4 regions of the Paraburkholderia sp. J7 genome follow, and region 1 is predicted to be linked to each of the others. Evidence: predicted binding sites of a transcription regulator. Region 1 holds the regulator's gene; each other region holds the start of a gene.

Region 1 (4,210 bases):
GCGAAGCGCCAAGGCACGCGGCGGCCTCCTCCTGCTCGCGCTCGAAGTCTTCGAGCACCGGCTGCACCGTGCGCACGACGAACGGCAAGCCGATGAAGGTCAGCGCGACGAGCACGCCAAGCGGCGTGAACGCGATCTTCAGACCGAGCGGTTCCAGGAACTGGCCAATCCAGCCATTGCCCGCGTACACGGCGGCGAGCGAAATGCCCGCGACGGAAGTCGGCAGCGCGAACGGCAGATCGACGAGCGCATCGATCACGCGTTTGAACGGGAATGGATAGCGCACGAGCACCCACGCGAGCAGGAAGCCGAACACCGCGTTGATGAGCGCCCCGCCGAGCGCAGCCGTGAACGTGAGCCGGTACGAAGCGATCACACGCGGCGACCACACGGCGCGCACGAACTGGCTCCAGTCGAGCGTCGCCGTCTTGAGGAAGGTGGCGGCAAGCGGAATGAGCACCACGAGGCTCAGGTAAGCCACCGTGATGCCGAGCGTCACGCCGAAGCCCGGCAGCGCACTGGGCTTGCGCAATCGAAACGTTGTCATGCTCATCGTCCAGACATGGGTTGCGCGCTTGCCGGGTTCGCCGGCGGCGCCGAAAAGCGCGCCCGTGGGCGCGCTTCTTTGTTATGCGGTCGCGTCGTGATCGACTGCCAACCGGTACTGCGGTACAGCGGTGTTGCGTGACTTACTGCGGCTGGTAGATCGAATCGAACACGCCGCCATCTGCGAAATGCGTCTTCTGCGCGTTGGTCCAGCCGCCGAACGTGTCGTCGACCGTGTAGAGCTTGAGCTTCGGAAACTTCGCCGTGAGCGCCGCCGGGACCTTGTCCGAACGCGGACGGTAGAAGTTCTTCGCGGCGATCTCCTGGCCCTCTTCGCTATAGAGGAACTGCAGGTAGGCCTCGGCCTCCTTACGCGTGCCCTTCTTTTCGACGACCTTGTCCACCACCGCAACCGGCGGCTCAGCCAGAATGCTCACCGAGGGAACCACGATCTCGAACTTGTCCGGGCCGAATTCCTTGAGCGAAAGGAATGCTTCGTTCTCCCATGCGATCAGCACATCGCCGATACCGCGCTGCACGAAGCTCGTCGTCGCGCCTCGCGCGCCCGAGTCGAGCACGCCCGCGTTCTTGTAGAGCTTCGAGACGAAGTCCTTGGCCTTCTGCTCGTTGCCGCCCGGCTGGTGCAGCGCATAGGCCCACGCCGCGAGATAGTTCCAGCGCGCGCCGCCCGAGGTCTTCGGATTCGGCGTGACGATCGACACGCCCGGCTTCGTCAGATCGTCCCAGTCCTTGATGTGCTTGGGGTTGCCCTTGCGCACGAGAAACACGATCGTCGACGTGTACGGCGAGGCGTTGTCGGGCAGACGCTTTTGCCAGTCCTTCGCAACGATGCCCTTGTTGGCGAGCGCGTCGATGTCCCATGCGAGCGCCAGCGTCACGACGTCGGCCTGCAGGCCGTCGAGCACCGAGCGCGCCTGCGCACCCGAGCCGCCGTGCGACTGCTTGATGGTGAGCGTTTCGCCCGTCTTCGCCTTCCACTGCTTGATGAAGGCCTCGTTAATGTCCTGGTACAGCTCGCGCGTCGGATCGTAGGAGACGTTGAGCAGCGACGTGTCCGCGTGAGCGGCCACGGGCGCCATCGCCGCAACTGCGACGAGCGGCGCAACGCCGATAACCAGTTTTGCCGCCAGTGATTTCAGCCAGCCTGCGCGCCCCGTATGTGTCGTGCCCATCTATCTGTTCTCCGTTTTCGTGTGTGCTCGTTCGCGCTCATCCGTGCGCATCTGCGAATTGCAGCTAACGATGGAGGCCAGTCTAGCGATCCGCTTACATTATTAAAAATGATGTTTTCTCATTTTTTAATACGCAAAAGTGGTAAGGACAGAGGAAGTCGCTGCTGGAGCGCGGTTTCGTCCGCACAAACGCGGGAAAACGGCCTGATAGCAACGCTCAGTTGACGAACTTCAAGTAACACTTGAAAAGTGGCGAGTACTGTATAAAAATACAGTTACCTGTTCAAACATACAGTGGCGCCATGACCAAACTCACCGCACGACAGCAGCAGGTTTTCGATCTGGTTCGCCGGGCGATCGAACGCACGGGCTTCCCGCCCACGCGCGCCGAGATCGCGGCCGAACTCGGCTTCAGCTCGGCCAACTCCGCGGAGGAGCATCTGCGCGCGCTGGCGCGCAAGGGCGTGATCGAACTGGCTGCGGGCGCCTCGCGCGGCATCCGCCTCATGCCGGGGCCCGACGACCTGCCGCACCAGTTCACGCTCCCGCACCCGAGCATCATGCAGCTCTCACTGCCGCTCGTTGGCCGCGTCGCAGCGGGTAGCCCTATCCTCGCGCAGGAACACATCTCGCAGAACTACATGTGCGACCCGGCACTGTTCTCGAGCCGCCCTGACTATCTGCTGAAAGTGCGCGGCCTTTCCATGCGCGACGCCGGCATTCTCGACGGCGACCTGCTCGCCGTGCAGAAGAAGGCCGAAGCGAAAGACGGGCAGATCATCGTGGCGCGCCTTGGCGACGACGTCACCGTGAAGCGGCTGAAGCGCCGTTCGAACGGGCTCGAACTGATCGCCGAGAACCCCGATTACGACAATATTTTTGTCGAGGCTGGCAGCGCGGAATTCGCGCTGGAAGGCATCGCGGTTGGCCTGATCCGCCCCACAGAATTCTAAGCAATCCGTCTGCGCGCGTTGTGCGCTGAGTTTACGCACTACCTGGAGAGAGTCATGGAACGCCTTGCCCGCTTGCTGCCCTTCCGTCAATTCGGCCGTCTTCGCCACCTCCGTGGAATCGCCTCTTGCGCGGTGCGCGAGGTGCGCGACTCGGCCGCCGCACTGAGCGGCTCGCTCTTCGAAGACTCGCCAGAGATGGTGGCCGCCAGCACGGCCGACCTGCCGGCGCTGCCCTCGGCCCAGCCGGCGTTTGCGCGCGTGTCGCTCAACAGCACGCTCAACACCGAGCAGCCCATGCGCCGCGCGCCGGTGCGGGTCTATCAAGGTCAGTCGCGGCTCATTCTCGTCGGCACGGTTGACGCGGTCTGCCGTGCGATCGACCGCTGCATCGCGGAGCAGCACAGCGACCTGCCTGCAGCGCTGGCGAAGTAAGGTCGAATCGAGCGCGAATTACGCCGCGAATTCGCCAATACGCGGCTCAAATGTGAGAAGAGGTTACGGTCGGGATCGTTTGACCGGGTTTGCGGTCAACACCCTGTTTGAACGATTAGCCCTATGCCGATGACGGAATCTCCCTCAACCCCACGTAAATCCCAAGGCTGGAAGAAGCCCGTAGCGATCGCCGTTGCGCTCGCCATGGTTGTTGGCGCGCTTGGCTACGCGTATGCGTCGCCCTATATCGCGGTGAAACACATGAAAGCCGCCGCCGACGCTCGCGACGCCGCCACGCTCAACGAGTACGTCGACTACCCGGCGCTGCGCCTGAGCCTCAAGCAGCAGGTTGGCGAGATGCTGCATCGGCGCGTCGAAGGGCAACACAGCAGCAATCCGCTGCTCATCCTTGGCGCCGTGATTGGTGCGGCACTGATCAGTCCGCTCGTGGATGCCTACGCAACGCCGGAAGGCGTGGCCGCCCTGCTGAGCGGCATGCCGCCGACGGGCAAGCCTGGCGACCGGCCGCACGCGCCGCCGCCGGCGGAGTCCGGCGAGCAATCGGCAGAATCCGCGCAATCGGCAGAATCGGCGCCGTCATCGCCCCCAGCGGCGTCGGGCAATCCCGCGCCCGAGGCTCGGCCGGTCACCACGGCCGGCTATCGCGGCCTCAATGAATTCGCGCTCACGTGGGAGCGCGGCAATACGGGCGAGCACTATGCCGCCATCCTGCAGCGTCACGGGCTCTTCTCGTGGAAGCTCGCAGCGGTCGAGCTAGACGAAGGAAACGTCTCGAACTGAGACAGATTGGAAGCGAAAGCGGAAACAGGCCGGTTCTGTGCGAACCGGCCCGCTTGTTCCCGCTTGATCCCGCTCGATCAACTAAGCGGCGGCTTGCTGCTGTTTTTCCTCAGCCGCCGACGAACACGCCACGAGAATGCTGCACGACACGCGGTCGAGCAGCGGCGTATTGCCCGCGCCCATCCACCAGCGCGAAAGCCCCGTGCGGCAGCGGTGACCCACCACCACGAGGTCGGCATTCAGTTCGTTGGCCAGATTTGCGATTTCGTCGATCGGATGCCCGAA
Region 2 (4,210 bases), on a different contig from region 1:
GACTTGTCGAAGCCGACGATCTCGGCCATGCCGCCCACGCGGATGCGATCGTCAAAACGCGTGATCGCGATCTTGTAGGTTTCGTCGAGCACGGTCGAGACCGGCGCGGCGTCGGCGTTGACGATCGGCGCCGTGATCGAATAGCCCTTGAGCGGATAGACCGGGATCTTCACGATGTCCGCGAGCATCTTCGTCGAGAAGGAGCCGAGCGCGACCACGAACGAATCCGCGCGCACCAGTTCGCTGCCGCATTGCACGCCCGCAATGCGGTCGCCCTGCAGGACGAGGTTGTCGATCGGCGTGTTGTAGCGGAATTTCACGCCCAGTTGTTCGGCCATCGCGGCAAGGCGCGTGGTGAACATCTGGCAGTCGCCGGTTTCGTCGCCGGGCAGACGCAGGCCACCCGTGAGCTTGCCCGACACCGCGGCGAGCGCGGGTTCGGCGCGGCCCAGTTCGTCGGCGGTGAGCAGTTCATACGGAACGTTCGCGTCCTTCAGCACGGCGATGTCCTTCGCCGCGCCTTCGAACTGCTGCTGCGTACGGAACACCTGGAGCGTGCCGCCCGTGCGGCCTTCATATTGAATGCCCGTGTCGGCGCGCAGCGCCTGCAGGCAGTCGCGGCTGTATTCGGCGAGGCGCACCATGCGGCCTTTGTTGAGCGCGTAGCGTTCGGCCGTGCAGTTCTGCAGCATCTGCCACATCCACTGCAGCTGGAATTTGGTGCCGTCCAGACGAATGGCGAGTGGCGCGTGCTTCTCGAACATCCACTTGATCGCCTTGAGCGGCACGCCAGGCGCGGCCCACGGCGCAGCGTAACCCGGCGAGATCTGGCCGGCGTTCGCAAAACTGGTCTCGAGCGCGGGACCGGCTTCGCGGTCGATCACCGTGACTTCGTGGCCCGCGCGGGCGAGATACCAGGCGCTGGCCACACCGACCACACCACTGCCCAACACGACGACTCGCATAGCTGCTCCGTATAGATTCGTTGGGGCTACGCCGTGTTGCCGGGACCCCGGAAGCGGCGTTATGGCACCGATAGGGTGGAAGGCATGAAAATTCGGGTGTAGCCAGTATTTGTAGCTATGCTATTGTTGTATGCCTAGGTTTTGTTATCGTATTTTTCAGATTTTCGGGAAGAAATCATGAGAACGCAGCGCCAACCGGTCCGCGCGCTCGACCGGCTCGATCACCGCATCCTGAAACTGCTCCAGGAAGACGGCCGCATGGCCATGAAGGACCTCGCGGAGCAGGTCGGGCTTTCGGTGACGCCGTGCATCGAGCGGGTGAAGCGCATGGAGCGCGACGGGGTCATCACGGGCTATTTCGCGCGCGTGAATCCCGCGGTGCTGGGCGCGGCGCTGCTCGTGTTCGTGGAGATCACGCTCGACCACAAGAGCGGCAATATGTTCGACCAGTTCCGCCGCGAAGTGCAGAAGATTCCCGAAGTGCTGGAGTGCCATCTCGTCTCGGGCGACTTCGACTATCTGATCAAGGCGCGCATCGGCGAGATGGCCGACTATCGCAAGCTGCTGGGTGACATCCTCTTGCAACTGCCCGGCGCGGTGCAGTCGAAAAGCTACGTGGTGATGGAAGAGATCAAGGAGACGCTGACTATCGCCGTGGGGGAGTGAGCGGCTGTCAGCGCCCTGTTTTTAGGACTCGACAACGCGGCTCAGTACTGTATATTTGTACAGTACTGAGCCGCGTTTTTTCATGTCTTGTTCACTTTAGCCGTGACCGATTCCCGCCACCCCGATCCCGATACCTGGTATCCCGTTGCGCCGCCCATGGCACGCAAGGGGCGCGGTGCGGTTACGAACCTGCAAGGGCGCTATGAAGTGGACCAACGCGAAGCGTTCGACGATGGTTGGCAGCAGGCGGGCGAAGGCGAAGAGGGCCGAGGGGACCAGGCCGACCACAACAGTGAGCCGAAGCTGCGCACCGAAGTCTTCGAAGAGCGTGCGAAAAGTATCCTCACGCGCAACCAGTCGCCGGACATTCCGTTCAACGTCTCGCTCAATCCTTATCGTGGTTGCGAGCACGGTTGCATCTATTGCTTCGCGCGGCCCACGCATAGCTATCTCGGTCTTTCGCCGGGGCTCGATTTCGAAAGCCGTATCTATGCGAAGGTGAACGCCGCAGAACTGCTCGCGCGGGAGATCGCGAAGCCTTCGTACGAGCCCGAGCCCATTGCGCTCGGCGTGAACACCGACGCCTGGCAGCCGGTGGAGCGCGACATGCGCATCACGCGGCGCGTGGTCGAGGTACTGGCCGAGCGTCAGCATCCGTTCGCGGCCATCACGAAGTCCTCGCTGATCGAGCGCGATCTCGATCTGCTCGCGCCGATGGCCGCGCGCAAGCAGTTCATGGCGGCGATCACGATCACCACGCTCGACGCCGATATCGCCCGCTCGCTCGAACCGCGTGCGGCGACCCCTGCGCGTCGCCTGCGCACCATTCGCACGCTAGCCGAAGCCGGTGTGCCGGTGGGCGTGAGCATCGCGCCTGTCATTCCGTTCGTGACCGAGCCCGACATGGAACGTGTGCTCGAAGCCTGCGCCGAGGCCGGCGCAACGAGCGCGAGCTATATCGTGCTGCGTTTGCCATGGGAGGTCGCGCCGCTCTTCCAGGATTGGCTGGCGGCGCATTTCCCCCAGCGCGCCGAGCGCGTGATGAGCCGTGTGCGCGACATGCGCGGCGGCAAGGACTACGAGTCGGCGTTCTCGCAGCGCATGAAGGGCACGGGGCTTTGGGCCGACCTGCTCAAGCAGCGCTTTCACAATGCCGTGCGGCGCCTCGGGCTCAATGAGCGGCGTCACGGCATTCTCGATATGTCGGCGTTCGTGCAGTCGAAGACCGTGCGTGAGAAGCCTCAACTCGACTTGTTCTGAGTGGGCTCGCGGCGTTATTGCGAGATGGCCTTTGCGGCCTCGACCTGCGACTCGAAATAGGTCTGGAAAGAGAGCGCGAGTCCCGTCATCAGCAGGAATGCGCCAATCAGCAGCGAAAAAATCACGACGAAGATGACCGTCCAGCCCGAGCGGCTTGTGCGGCCTTGCTCCACGAACGCGGCGTTGAACTGCGCGTCCCATTTGGCGTCGGGGCGCAGCCCATACACGATTGCCGCCAGAAACGCCGAAATGACGGAAACTGCGCCGATCACGGCGAGGCCCCAGCCGGGAATCGAGGCGCGTTCGGTTGCGACGAGCAGCATCACGCCCGGAATGCCGATTAGCGTGCCGAACAGATGCGCCCAGCCCCACACGTCGCGCGAACCATACAGATAGAAGCGATGTGCGCCGAGGCTGCCAAACAGGAACGCGAGGGCGGCGGTGAGGGTCTTGGAGCGAAAGCGTGCGGGGTTGTTTTCGTTGGGCATGGGCTCGGGCATAACGTGAACGTTTGGCCGTCATGGGCGCATCACGTCATCGCACACGGGCCGCCGGGCATTGTATGCCGCGCGCCTCGCTTGCAGCACAAGCGCACGCTTATGCCCGGCACCATGCCATCAGCGTTAGCGTGGCGCGCGCGTCACGGTTTGGTGTACGTCACGCGATAGATCGCGCCCGCGTAGTCGTCGCTGATCAGGAGCGAGCCGTCGGGCAGCGGCAGCACGTCGGCGGGGCGGCCCCATTGGGTCTCGTCGGCGTTGAGCCAGCCCTGCGCGAACACATCCTGACGTGCGTTCGTGCCGTCGGGGTTGGCGCTCACGCGCACCACGCGGTAACCGACCTTCTTGCTGCGGTTCCACGAACCGTGCTCGGCGATGAACAGGCTGTTCTTGTAATCGGCCGGGAACATCGAGGCGGTGTAGAAGCGCATGCCGAGCGACGCCACATGCGCGCCGAGTTTCGCGACCGGGGGCGTGAAGCCGCTGCAAGGATGGCCCGCGCCGAACTCGGGGTCGGCGACGTTGCCGCCGTGGCAATACGGAAAGCCGAAGTCCTCGCCGGTGTGCGCGAGGCGGTTGAGCTTGTCGTCGGGGATGTCGTCGCCGAGCATGTCGCGGCCGTTGTCGGTGAACCAGAGTTCGTGCGTCTGCGGATGCCACGCGAAGCCGACCGTGTTGCGCACGCCGCGCGCAATGGTCTCGTAGTGCGAGCCGTCGGGGTCCATGCGGCCGATCATCGCGAAATGCACGCGCTGCGGGTCGCTTGCCGGCAGGCAGACGTTGCACGGCGCGCCTTGCGGCACGTACAGCTTGCCGTCG
Region 3 (4,210 bases), on a different contig from region 1:
TTGAGCGGCTTTTCGAGCAGCCACGCCGGACGCGGCTGGGCCGGCAGCGGCACCTCGGGCAGGTCGAAGGCGCTTTGCACGGGCGCGCTCGCGTCCGCTTCCTGCTGCGGCTTGCTTGCCTTGCGCGGCTTGCGCGCACGCTTCGCGCCGCTCTCGCGGTAGGGCCGCGCCGACATCGCCAGCTCGGGCCGATGATCGTCCTCGACGAAAAGCTGCAGCACGTTCTGCTCGCCAAGCCGCGCGCCGATGCGCTCGAAGAGCTGCCCGAGCGACGCCTCGGCGGCCTCGGCCATCGGAAAGAGCGTGTCGGTGGGCGCCGCGTATTCGCTCACCTGCGAGGCGACGAGCGCAAGGCCAATGACGGGCGCGGCAAGCTCGGTCTGATTCAGGCGCTCGCGCAGCAGCCACAGCAGATGCTCGGCGTCGCGCGAAGGCGACGCCCACGCGATCGCGAGCGTCGAGGTGCGCGGCGCATGCCGCGAAGCCAGTTCGTGCTCCAGACGCAATTCGAAGCCGCTCAACGCCGCGTGCTGCGCGGCAAGCCAGCCGGCCAGCTGCATCACGAGCCGGCGCGCGGCAAAGAGCAGCGCCTCGGCGCTCTCCACGCGCGCCTGCAATTCGAGCGCCGCGTGAAACGACGGCGGCGCGGCGAACCAGACACGCGGATCGGGCGCTTCGCCGCGCGCCTGCGCGAGCCAGCCGAGCACGCCGTCGCCGAAACGCCGCACGATGCCCTCGCGCGGCAGCCGCCGCAGATCGCCGAGCGTCGCGCAGCCGATCTGCGTGAGCGCGTGGTCGTGCTGCGCGGCGAACGGCGCGAGCGTGACCGGCAGCGAATCGAGCACGCGCGCGAGCGTCGTTTCCTTGAGCACGTGCCAGCGGCGCGACGAACGCGTGATGCGCGCCTGGGCGAGCGTCCACGCGCCCCACGCCGTGGGCGCGCAGGCGATGCGCGCGGTGTGTCCGCAGCTGGCCACCGTCGCCGCAACCTTCCCGAGCAGCGCGCGCACGCCGCCGAAAAGACGCAAGCCCGAGCCGACTTCGAGCAACAGCGTGTGCGACTGCGCGAACGACACCTTGGGCGTATAGGCGAGCAACGCGAGCGCGAGCGCCTCGAACGCACGGGTCTCGCGCGCCGGATCGGCTTCGAGCAGCACGAGCCCCGGCGCAAGCGCCAGCGCATGCGAGCGCGTGTTGCCGGGCTCGACGCCCAGGCGCAGCGCGTCGAGATCGGCGATCAGGATGCGCGCGTGGTCGGCGAGCGCGTAGCAGCGCGGCGCGCTGACGGCATCGGCATCGGCGCTTTCAGGCAGGCGCGCTGTTGATGGCGCCGGCGGCATCAGAGGTCTGACGGCCTCCAGCGGCAACAACGGCAAGGTGACGGCGATCCACAGCATGATTGGCCCCGGGCCACGGCATGACGACGGAGGCTGCGTCCGGCTGGGGCAGCACCGCGTCCTGCAGCGGCAATGTAATGACGAGTGGCTGGGCGGGCGGCGGCCCGCGGCGCTTGAAGATATCGACGCAGAGCGCGGCAAGCTGCATCCATTGCCGCCGGTTCAGGTTCGCTTCCTCGGGCGGCGGCACCGGCGAGCAGGTCATGCGCAGCGGCGCCGGCGACGACTGGTTGCGCGCGGCGAGCGGCCGCACGAGAAAGGCGAGCGCCTGCGAATCCTGGGCGGCGACCTGCAAACGGCGCACGGCGTCGGGGCGCGCTTTCGTCTGCCAGAGCAGCACGGCGCCCATGCCTTCCTGCTTGAGCGCCTGCTCGGCCACCCAGGCGGCCTCGTCTTCGGCCGCACGCACCCAGATCACGCGCTCGAGCGCGAGCCCCCACGCCTTGAGCGCGCAGGCGTACGGACGCCATGGCGGCGCGACGAGCAGCACGTGCCGGCCCGCCTGCGCGGTGAGCGCGCGCAGCGCTGGAGCGACGAGCCGCATCTCACCCACGCCGCCCTGCTCGACGAGCAGTTCGGTCAGGCTGCCTGCGGGCCAGCCGGCGCCGGGAAGCTGGGCGTCGAGCGTGGCGTGGCCGCTCGGCACCGAGCGCTCGCTGGCGTGCGCGAGCTGATCGCCTTGCCACACGCGGCTTTGCAGCCGGGGGGGCAAGTGCGCGGCGAGTTGCGCAGTGGTCTGGACGGCTGCTGCCATGGTTCGTAGCCTGATTGATGGGAACGCTCCGCCCTGCCCGGCAGGAAATGGGGCATCGGCAAGCAGGAGGTCGGTTCGCCTCCACCTGTATATTTATACAGTATTTTATGGGATTGGAGGAAGGCGGGAAATGGGGGATTGATTACTCCCGGACGCTGGGGCTTACGTCCGGGGCAAACGCCGCTTAAGACAGGCGAGTAGCGCGCACGCTGAAGGGCGCGCTGAGGGGGAACACTGAGGGACGAACTGGAAGACGAACTGCGAGACGCGCCGACGCATCCCGCCCGTCGTTTTCCGCTATCAGGAGGCGTGCGCCGATGTCAGACTGAGCGCCACGGCTTGCGCCACCTCGATGCCGTCGATGGCCGCCGAGTAGATGCCGCCGGCATACCCGGCGCCTTCGCCGGCCGGATACAGACCTGCGACGTTCACGCTCTGGTAATCGTCCTTGCGACGAATCCGCAGCGGCGACGATGTGCGCGTCTCGACGCCCGTGAGCACCGCATCGTGCATCGCGAAGCCTGCGAGCTTCTTATCGATCTGCGGAAGGGCTTCACGGATGGCCTCGATCACATAGTCGGGCAGCGCGGTGCTGAGATCGGTCGGATGCACGCCCGGCTTGTAGGACGGCACCACGGAGCCCAGCGACGTCGACGGCCGCCCGGCGATAAAGTCGCCCACGAGTTGCCCCGGCGCCTGGTAATTGCCGCCGCCGAGCTCGAACGCCCGCTCTTCCCACTTGCGCTGGAACGCGATGCCCGCAAGCGGGCCGCCTGGATAATCCTCCGGCGTGATGCCGACGACGATGCCCGCATTCGCGTTGCGCTCGGCCCGCGAATACTGGCTCATGCCGTTGGTGACCACGCGGCCGGGTTCGGAGGTCGCCGCGACCACCGTGCCGCCGGGGCACATGCAGAAGCTATAGACCGAGCGGCCATTGTTCGCGTGATGCACCACCTTGTAGTCGGCCGCGCCAAGCTCCTTGTGGCCCGCAAACTTGCCGAAACGGCTGCGATCGATCACCCCCTGCGGGTGCTCGATGCGAAAACCCAGCGAAAACGGCTTCGCTTCCATGAACACGCCGCGATCGTGCAGCATCTGGAACGTGTCGCGCGCGCTGTGGCCAACCGCCAGCACGACGTGGTCGCACGGCAGCGTCTCGCCGTTCGAGAGCTTGAGCGCGCGCACCTTGCCCTGCTCGATCTCGATGTCTTCGACGCGCGTTTCGAAGCGCACTTCGCCGCCCAGTTCGTGGATGGTGGCGCGCATCTTTTCCACCATGCTCACGAGCCGGAACGTGCCGATGTGCGGCCGGCTCAGATACAGGATGTCTTCCGGCGCGCCGGCCTTGACGAACTCCTCGAGCACCTTGCGGCCGTAGTGGTTCGGATCCTTGATCTGGCTGTAGAGCTTGCCGTCGGAAAACGTCCCCGCCCCGCCTTCGCCGAACTGCACGTTCGATTCAGGGTTGAGCACGGACTTGCGCCACAGGCCGAAAGTGTCCTTGGTGCGCTCGCGCACGGCTTTGCCGCGCTCGAGGATGATGGGACGAAAACCCATCTGCGCGAGGATCAGTCCTGCGAACAGCCCGCACGGCCCCATGCCGATCACCACCGGGCGGGGGCGCGTCGAGTGCTCCGGCGCCTTCGCGACAAAGCGGTAGGTCATGTCCGGCGTCGCCCCGCAATGCGGCTTGCCGGCGATCCGCTTGAGCACCTTCGCCTCGTCCTTGACTTCGATGTCGACGATATAGGTCAGCTTGATATCCGAGCGCTTGCGTGCATCGTGCGCACGGCGGAAGACGGTGTAGCGGACGAGCGCGTCTGCCGCTACGCCAAGTTCCGCGAGGCGTCCCCGAATCGCGGCTTCAAGATCGCTTTCGGCGTGGTCGAGGGGGAGTTTGACTTCGGATAAACGTAACATGGCTGCCAGGGTGCGATCGCCACGGGAAGTGTGGCCGATCCGTATTTTATAAGCTCGGCGGCTTTTCAAATGGAACGCGGCCGTACGACGAAACGCAAGCCAAGCGATGTGAGGAAAAAGAAAAGGGGCTACAGGC
Region 4 (4,210 bases), on a different contig from region 1:
GCGGCAGGAATGCCCATACCCGTGTCTTCCACTTCGAGATGGACCACGCCCGCCGCGGGTTCCGGCCGCACGCGCACGGTGATACGCCCGCCCGCAGGCGTATAGCGGATCGCGTTGTCGATGAGGTTCGAGAGCATCTCGCGCAGCATCACCGGGTTGCCGTCCACTTCGACGCGCGCCGCCGAACTGTCCTCGTCCTGCTCGCTCCCATACGCCGTTTCGGGGCCTTCGTAGCCGAGGTCCATCTGTTTGGCGAGCGCCGGCTGCACCCAGTCGCGCACGGCGTGGCGCGCCACGTCCGCCACGTCGACAGGCGTGAAGATCTGCCCGGACATGCGGTTTTCCGCGCGCGCGAGCGCGAGCAGCTGCGTGACGAGCCGCGCGGCGTGCTCGGAGCTTGTCGCGATCTGCTCGAGCGAGCGGTGCACTTCGGCAGGCGCGTCCTGGCGCAGCGCGAGTTCGGCCTGGGTGCGCAGGCCCGCGAGCGGCGTCTTCATCTGATGGGCGGCGTCGGCGATAAAGCGCTTTTGCAGCTCCATGTTCTGTTCGAGCCGCGTGAGCAGGTCGTTGAACGAGGTGACGAGCGGCTCGATTTCAGGCGGCGCGCGGCGCGCTTCGAGCGGCGAAAGATCGTCGGGGCGGCGCATGCGGATGTTCGACTGCAGCGCGTGCAACGGCGCGAGGCCGCGCGAGAGACCGAACCACACGAGCAGGATCGCGAGCGGCAGGATCACGAACTGCGGCAGGATCACGCCTTTGATGATGTCGTTGGCCAGTTGGCGGCGCTTGTCGAGCGTTTCCGCGACCTGCACGAGCACCGGTTGACCTGGCCGGTCGCCGGCGCTCAGGTGCGTCGGCTCCACCGTCGTATAGGCGACGCGGATATCGATGCCACGCAGCGTGTCGTCGCGGAACTCGACGAGGCCGGGCGGCGGGCGGTCGTCGTCGTGCGGCAGCGGCATGTCGCGATCGCCGCCAATCAGCTCGCCGCGGCTGCCGAGCACCTGGTAGAACACGCTGTCTACGTTGTCGGCGCGCAGGAAGTCGCGCGTGGAGGCGGGCAGTGTGAGTTCGGCCACGCCGTTGACGGGCTGGATCTGGCGCGCGAGCACATAGGCGTCGGTTTCGAGCGCGCGGTCGAAGGGGCCGTTGGCGATCGACTTCGCCACGAGATACGTGACCGCGATGCTCATCGGCCAGAGCAGCAGCAAGGGCGCGAGCATCCAGTCGAGAATCTCGCCGAAAAGCGACCGCGGGCGTGCCTCGGCGGCGGCTTCGGCTTCGTCGGGCGGGGCGAACGGGTTGGCGTAGCGGGCGTCGCGCGCGTCGTCGTCGAGGGCGTCGGCCGTGAATGCGGACGCGCCCGACGTGTTTTCGCCGGCTGTGCTCGCGGCGCCCTTGGGCGGCACGGCGCGCGCGATGGGAGGACGCCCGGCCATCTTCGACTCCGCCTATTTGAAATAGTGGCTGGCGGGCATCGCCGGCGTGGCGTCGGGTGCGCCGGTCTCGGCGCGGGCGCCTGGCTGGCTGGCGCCGGCGTGCGTTTCCTTCGCCTCCTTTTCGAGGCAGTAGCCCAGTCCGCGCACCGTCACGATGCGCACGCCGCCGGTTTCCAGCTTCTTGCGCAGCCGGTGCACATAGACCTCGATGGCGTTGTTGCTGACTTCCTCGCCCCATTCGCACAGGTGATCGACGAGTTGCTCCTTCGACACGAGCCGCCCGAGCCGCTGCAGCAGCACTTCGAGCACGCCCAGTTCGCGTGCCGAAAGATCGAGCACCTGGTCGTTGATGCGCGCGATGCGCCCCACCTGGTCGTACGAGAGCGCGCCATGCCGCACCACGGTCGGGCCGCCGCCCGCGCCGCGGCGCGTGAGTGCACGCACGCGCGCTTCGAGTTCGTTGAGCGCGAAGGGCTTGGCCATGTAGTCGTCGGCGCCGAGGTCGAGGCCTTTCACGCGCTCGTCCACGCTGTCGGCGGCGGTGAGGATCAGCACGGGCAGGTTGGAATTGCGCGCGCGCAAACGGCGCAGCACTTCGAGGCCCGGCATTTTCGGCAGGCCCAGATCGAGGATCAAGAGGTCGAACGACTGCATCGACAAGGCAGTATCGGCATCCACGCCGCTACGCACGTGATCAACGGCATAGCCCGATTGGCGGAGTGATCTCACGAGCCCGTCCGCGAGTATGCTGTCGTCTTCGGCAATGAGGATTCGCATGTTGCGCCAACGTCGCCTTCGAGGCCCTTTGACCTCGTAGCACCGGCGCCGCGCCGCGTCTTTGAAGGCGCGGCCAGGCGACGCGCGGCGGTCTCCCGAAATTCGCGGTTCTGGATCGCCAGAAAGGCTTGCCAAAACCACTGTTTTTTTATACAGTGTCTGCGTTCGTGTGCATTAGCCCGAATGAGGCGTGCGCATGGTCACGAGACGCCGTTCATCATAGCAAAGGACGATTCATGGAAGATAGCAAGAAAGGCTCGGCTGGGCTGACTGCTGAAAAGAGCAAGGCGCTGGCCGCCGCGCTCGCGCAGATCGAAAAGCAGTTCGGCAAGGGGTCGATCATGCGACTCGGCGACGGCGAAGCGGTCGAGGACATCCAGGTAGTCTCCACCGGTTCGCTCGGCCTCGACATCGCGCTTGGCGTGGGCGGTTTGCCGCGCGGCCGCGTGGTCGAGATCTACGGTCCGGAATCGTCGGGCAAGACCACGCTCACGCTGCAGGTGATCGCCGAAATGCAGAAGCTCGGCGGCACGGCGGCGTTCATCGACGCGGAACACGCGCTCGACGTGCAATACGCCGCCAAGCTCGGCGTGAACGTGCCTGAGCTGCTCATCTCGCAGCCGGACACGGGCGAGCAGGCGCTCGAAATCACCGACGCGCTGGTGCGCTCGGGCTCGATCGACATGATCGTGATCGACTCGGTCGCGGCGCTCGTGCCGAAGGCCGAAATCGAAGGTGAAATGGGCGACTCGCTGCCGGGTCTGCAGGCGCGTCTGATGTCGCAGGCGCTGCGCAAGCTCACCGGCACGATCAAGAAGACGAACTGCATGGTGATCTTCATTAACCAGATCCGCATGAAGATCGGCGTGATGTTCGGCAACCCGGAAACCACCACGGGCGGCAACGCACTCAAGTTCTACTCGTCGGTGCGTCTGGACATTCGCCGCATTGGCTCGATCAAGAAGAACGACGAAGTCATCGGCAGCGAAACGCGCGTGAAGGTTGTGAAGAACAAGGTCTCGCCGCCGTTCCGCGAAGCCGTGTTCGACATTCTGTACGGCGAAGGCATTTCGCGTCAGGGCGAAATCGTCGACCTCGGCGTGCAGGCCAAGATCGTCGACAAGGCGGGTGCGTGGTACAGCTATAACGGCGAGCGCATTGGCCAGGGCAAGGACAACGCACGCGAATTCCTGCGCGAGAACTCGGACATCGCTCGTGAGATCGAAAACCGCATCCGCGAATCGCTGGGCGTGAGCACGATGCCGGCCGGCGTCGACAATTCCGGCGAAGTCGAAGTCGCTGACGAAGAGTAAATTCTTCAGGCTCTCGTAGATAAGGCAAGCTGATGCGCAAGGGCGGGTCACCTACGTCCTCGCCGTCCGGCGATCAGGCTAACTCGCGTGCGGGTTCGCCTGCTGACCGGGGCGCCGAGCGGCGCCCCGCCGTGAAGCCTGCCGACGCACGCATGAGCCGTTCAAGCCGCGACGCCCAGGCGGGCGATCGCGGCTTTGCGCATTCTGACGCGGCATATTCCGCGCCCGCCGATCTCAGCGACGATGGCGGTGCGGTCTTCGAAGTGCCGTTCGAGGCTTTCTTCGGCGGGACCAATGAATCGGCGGAAAGCGCGTCATCAGAGCCGCCGCCGTTCGAAACATCATTCAAGCGCTCGCGCCGTGGGCCTGGCGAAACCGCCCGCGAACCCAGCGCACCGCAAGCCGATCAATACGAGCGCAGCTCGGCCACCCGTGCCGCACGCGCGAGCGAGCGCGAAAAGGCATCCACGGCAAAGCAGCGGCCCGAGCGCTCCCTCAAGGGCCGCGCGCTCGGCTATCTTTCGCGCCGCGAATACAGCCGCGCCGAGCTTTCGCGCAAGCTCGTGCCGTACACCGAAGACGCCGACGCACTCGAAGCGCTGCTCGATTCGCTCGAGCGCGAAGGCTGGCTCTCCGACGCGCGCTTTGCCGAAAGCGTCGTGCACCGGCGCGCGGCGCGCG

What was found. Region 1 encodes LexA, which represses DNA repair genes until DNA is damaged. Its sites were predicted from a motif close to ACTGTATNNNNATACAGT; they were not measured.
Region 2: a site for LexA is predicted at 1,678-1,695, ahead of U5A58_RS19960 (PA0069 family radical SAM protein). Genes of this name have one in related genera too.
Region 3: a site for LexA is predicted at 2,236-2,253, ahead of imuA (translesion DNA synthesis-associated protein ImuA). Genes of this name have one in related genera too.
Region 4: a site for LexA is predicted at 2,356-2,373, ahead of recA (recombinase RecA). Genes of this name have one in related genera too.

The regions. Positions count from the first base shown of each region.
Region 1 is NZ_CAJMYZ010000020.1:166,170-170,379, reverse strand. Features, by position in the region: gene cysT (sulfate ABC transporter permease subunit CysT) at 1-547, opposite strand, end outside; gene U5A58_RS29165 (sulfate ABC transporter substrate-binding protein) at 690-1,739, opposite strand; gene lexA (transcriptional repressor LexA) at 2,042-2,692, shown strand; gene U5A58_RS29155 (hypothetical protein) at 2,747-3,124, shown strand; gene U5A58_RS29150 (DUF2939 domain-containing protein) at 3,254-3,925, shown strand; gene U5A58_RS29145 (universal stress protein) at 4,007-4,210, opposite strand, start outside.
Region 2 is NZ_CAJMYZ010000011.1:282,566-286,775, reverse strand. Features, by position in the region: gene U5A58_RS19970 (D-amino acid dehydrogenase) at 1-965, opposite strand, end outside; gene U5A58_RS19965 (Lrp/AsnC ligand binding domain-containing protein) at 1,143-1,631, shown strand; gene U5A58_RS19960 (PA0069 family radical SAM protein) at 1,788-2,891, shown strand; gene U5A58_RS19955 (TM2 domain-containing protein) at 2,906-3,379, opposite strand; gene U5A58_RS19950 (PQQ-dependent sugar dehydrogenase) at 3,532-4,210, opposite strand, start outside.
Region 3 is NZ_CAJMYZ010000011.1:128,186-132,395, forward strand. Features, by position in the region: gene U5A58_RS19215 (DNA polymerase Y family protein) at 1-1,397, opposite strand, end outside; gene imuA (translesion DNA synthesis-associated protein ImuA) at 1,306-2,151, opposite strand; gene U5A58_RS19225 (NAD(P)/FAD-dependent oxidoreductase) at 2,452-4,074, opposite strand.
Region 4 is NZ_CAJMYZ010000013.1:157,104-161,313, reverse strand. Features, by position in the region: gene U5A58_RS21995 (sensor histidine kinase) at 1-1,439, opposite strand, end outside; gene U5A58_RS21990 (response regulator transcription factor) at 1,452-2,216, opposite strand; gene recA (recombinase RecA) at 2,453-3,529, shown strand; gene recX (recombination regulator RecX) at 3,682-4,210, shown strand, end outside.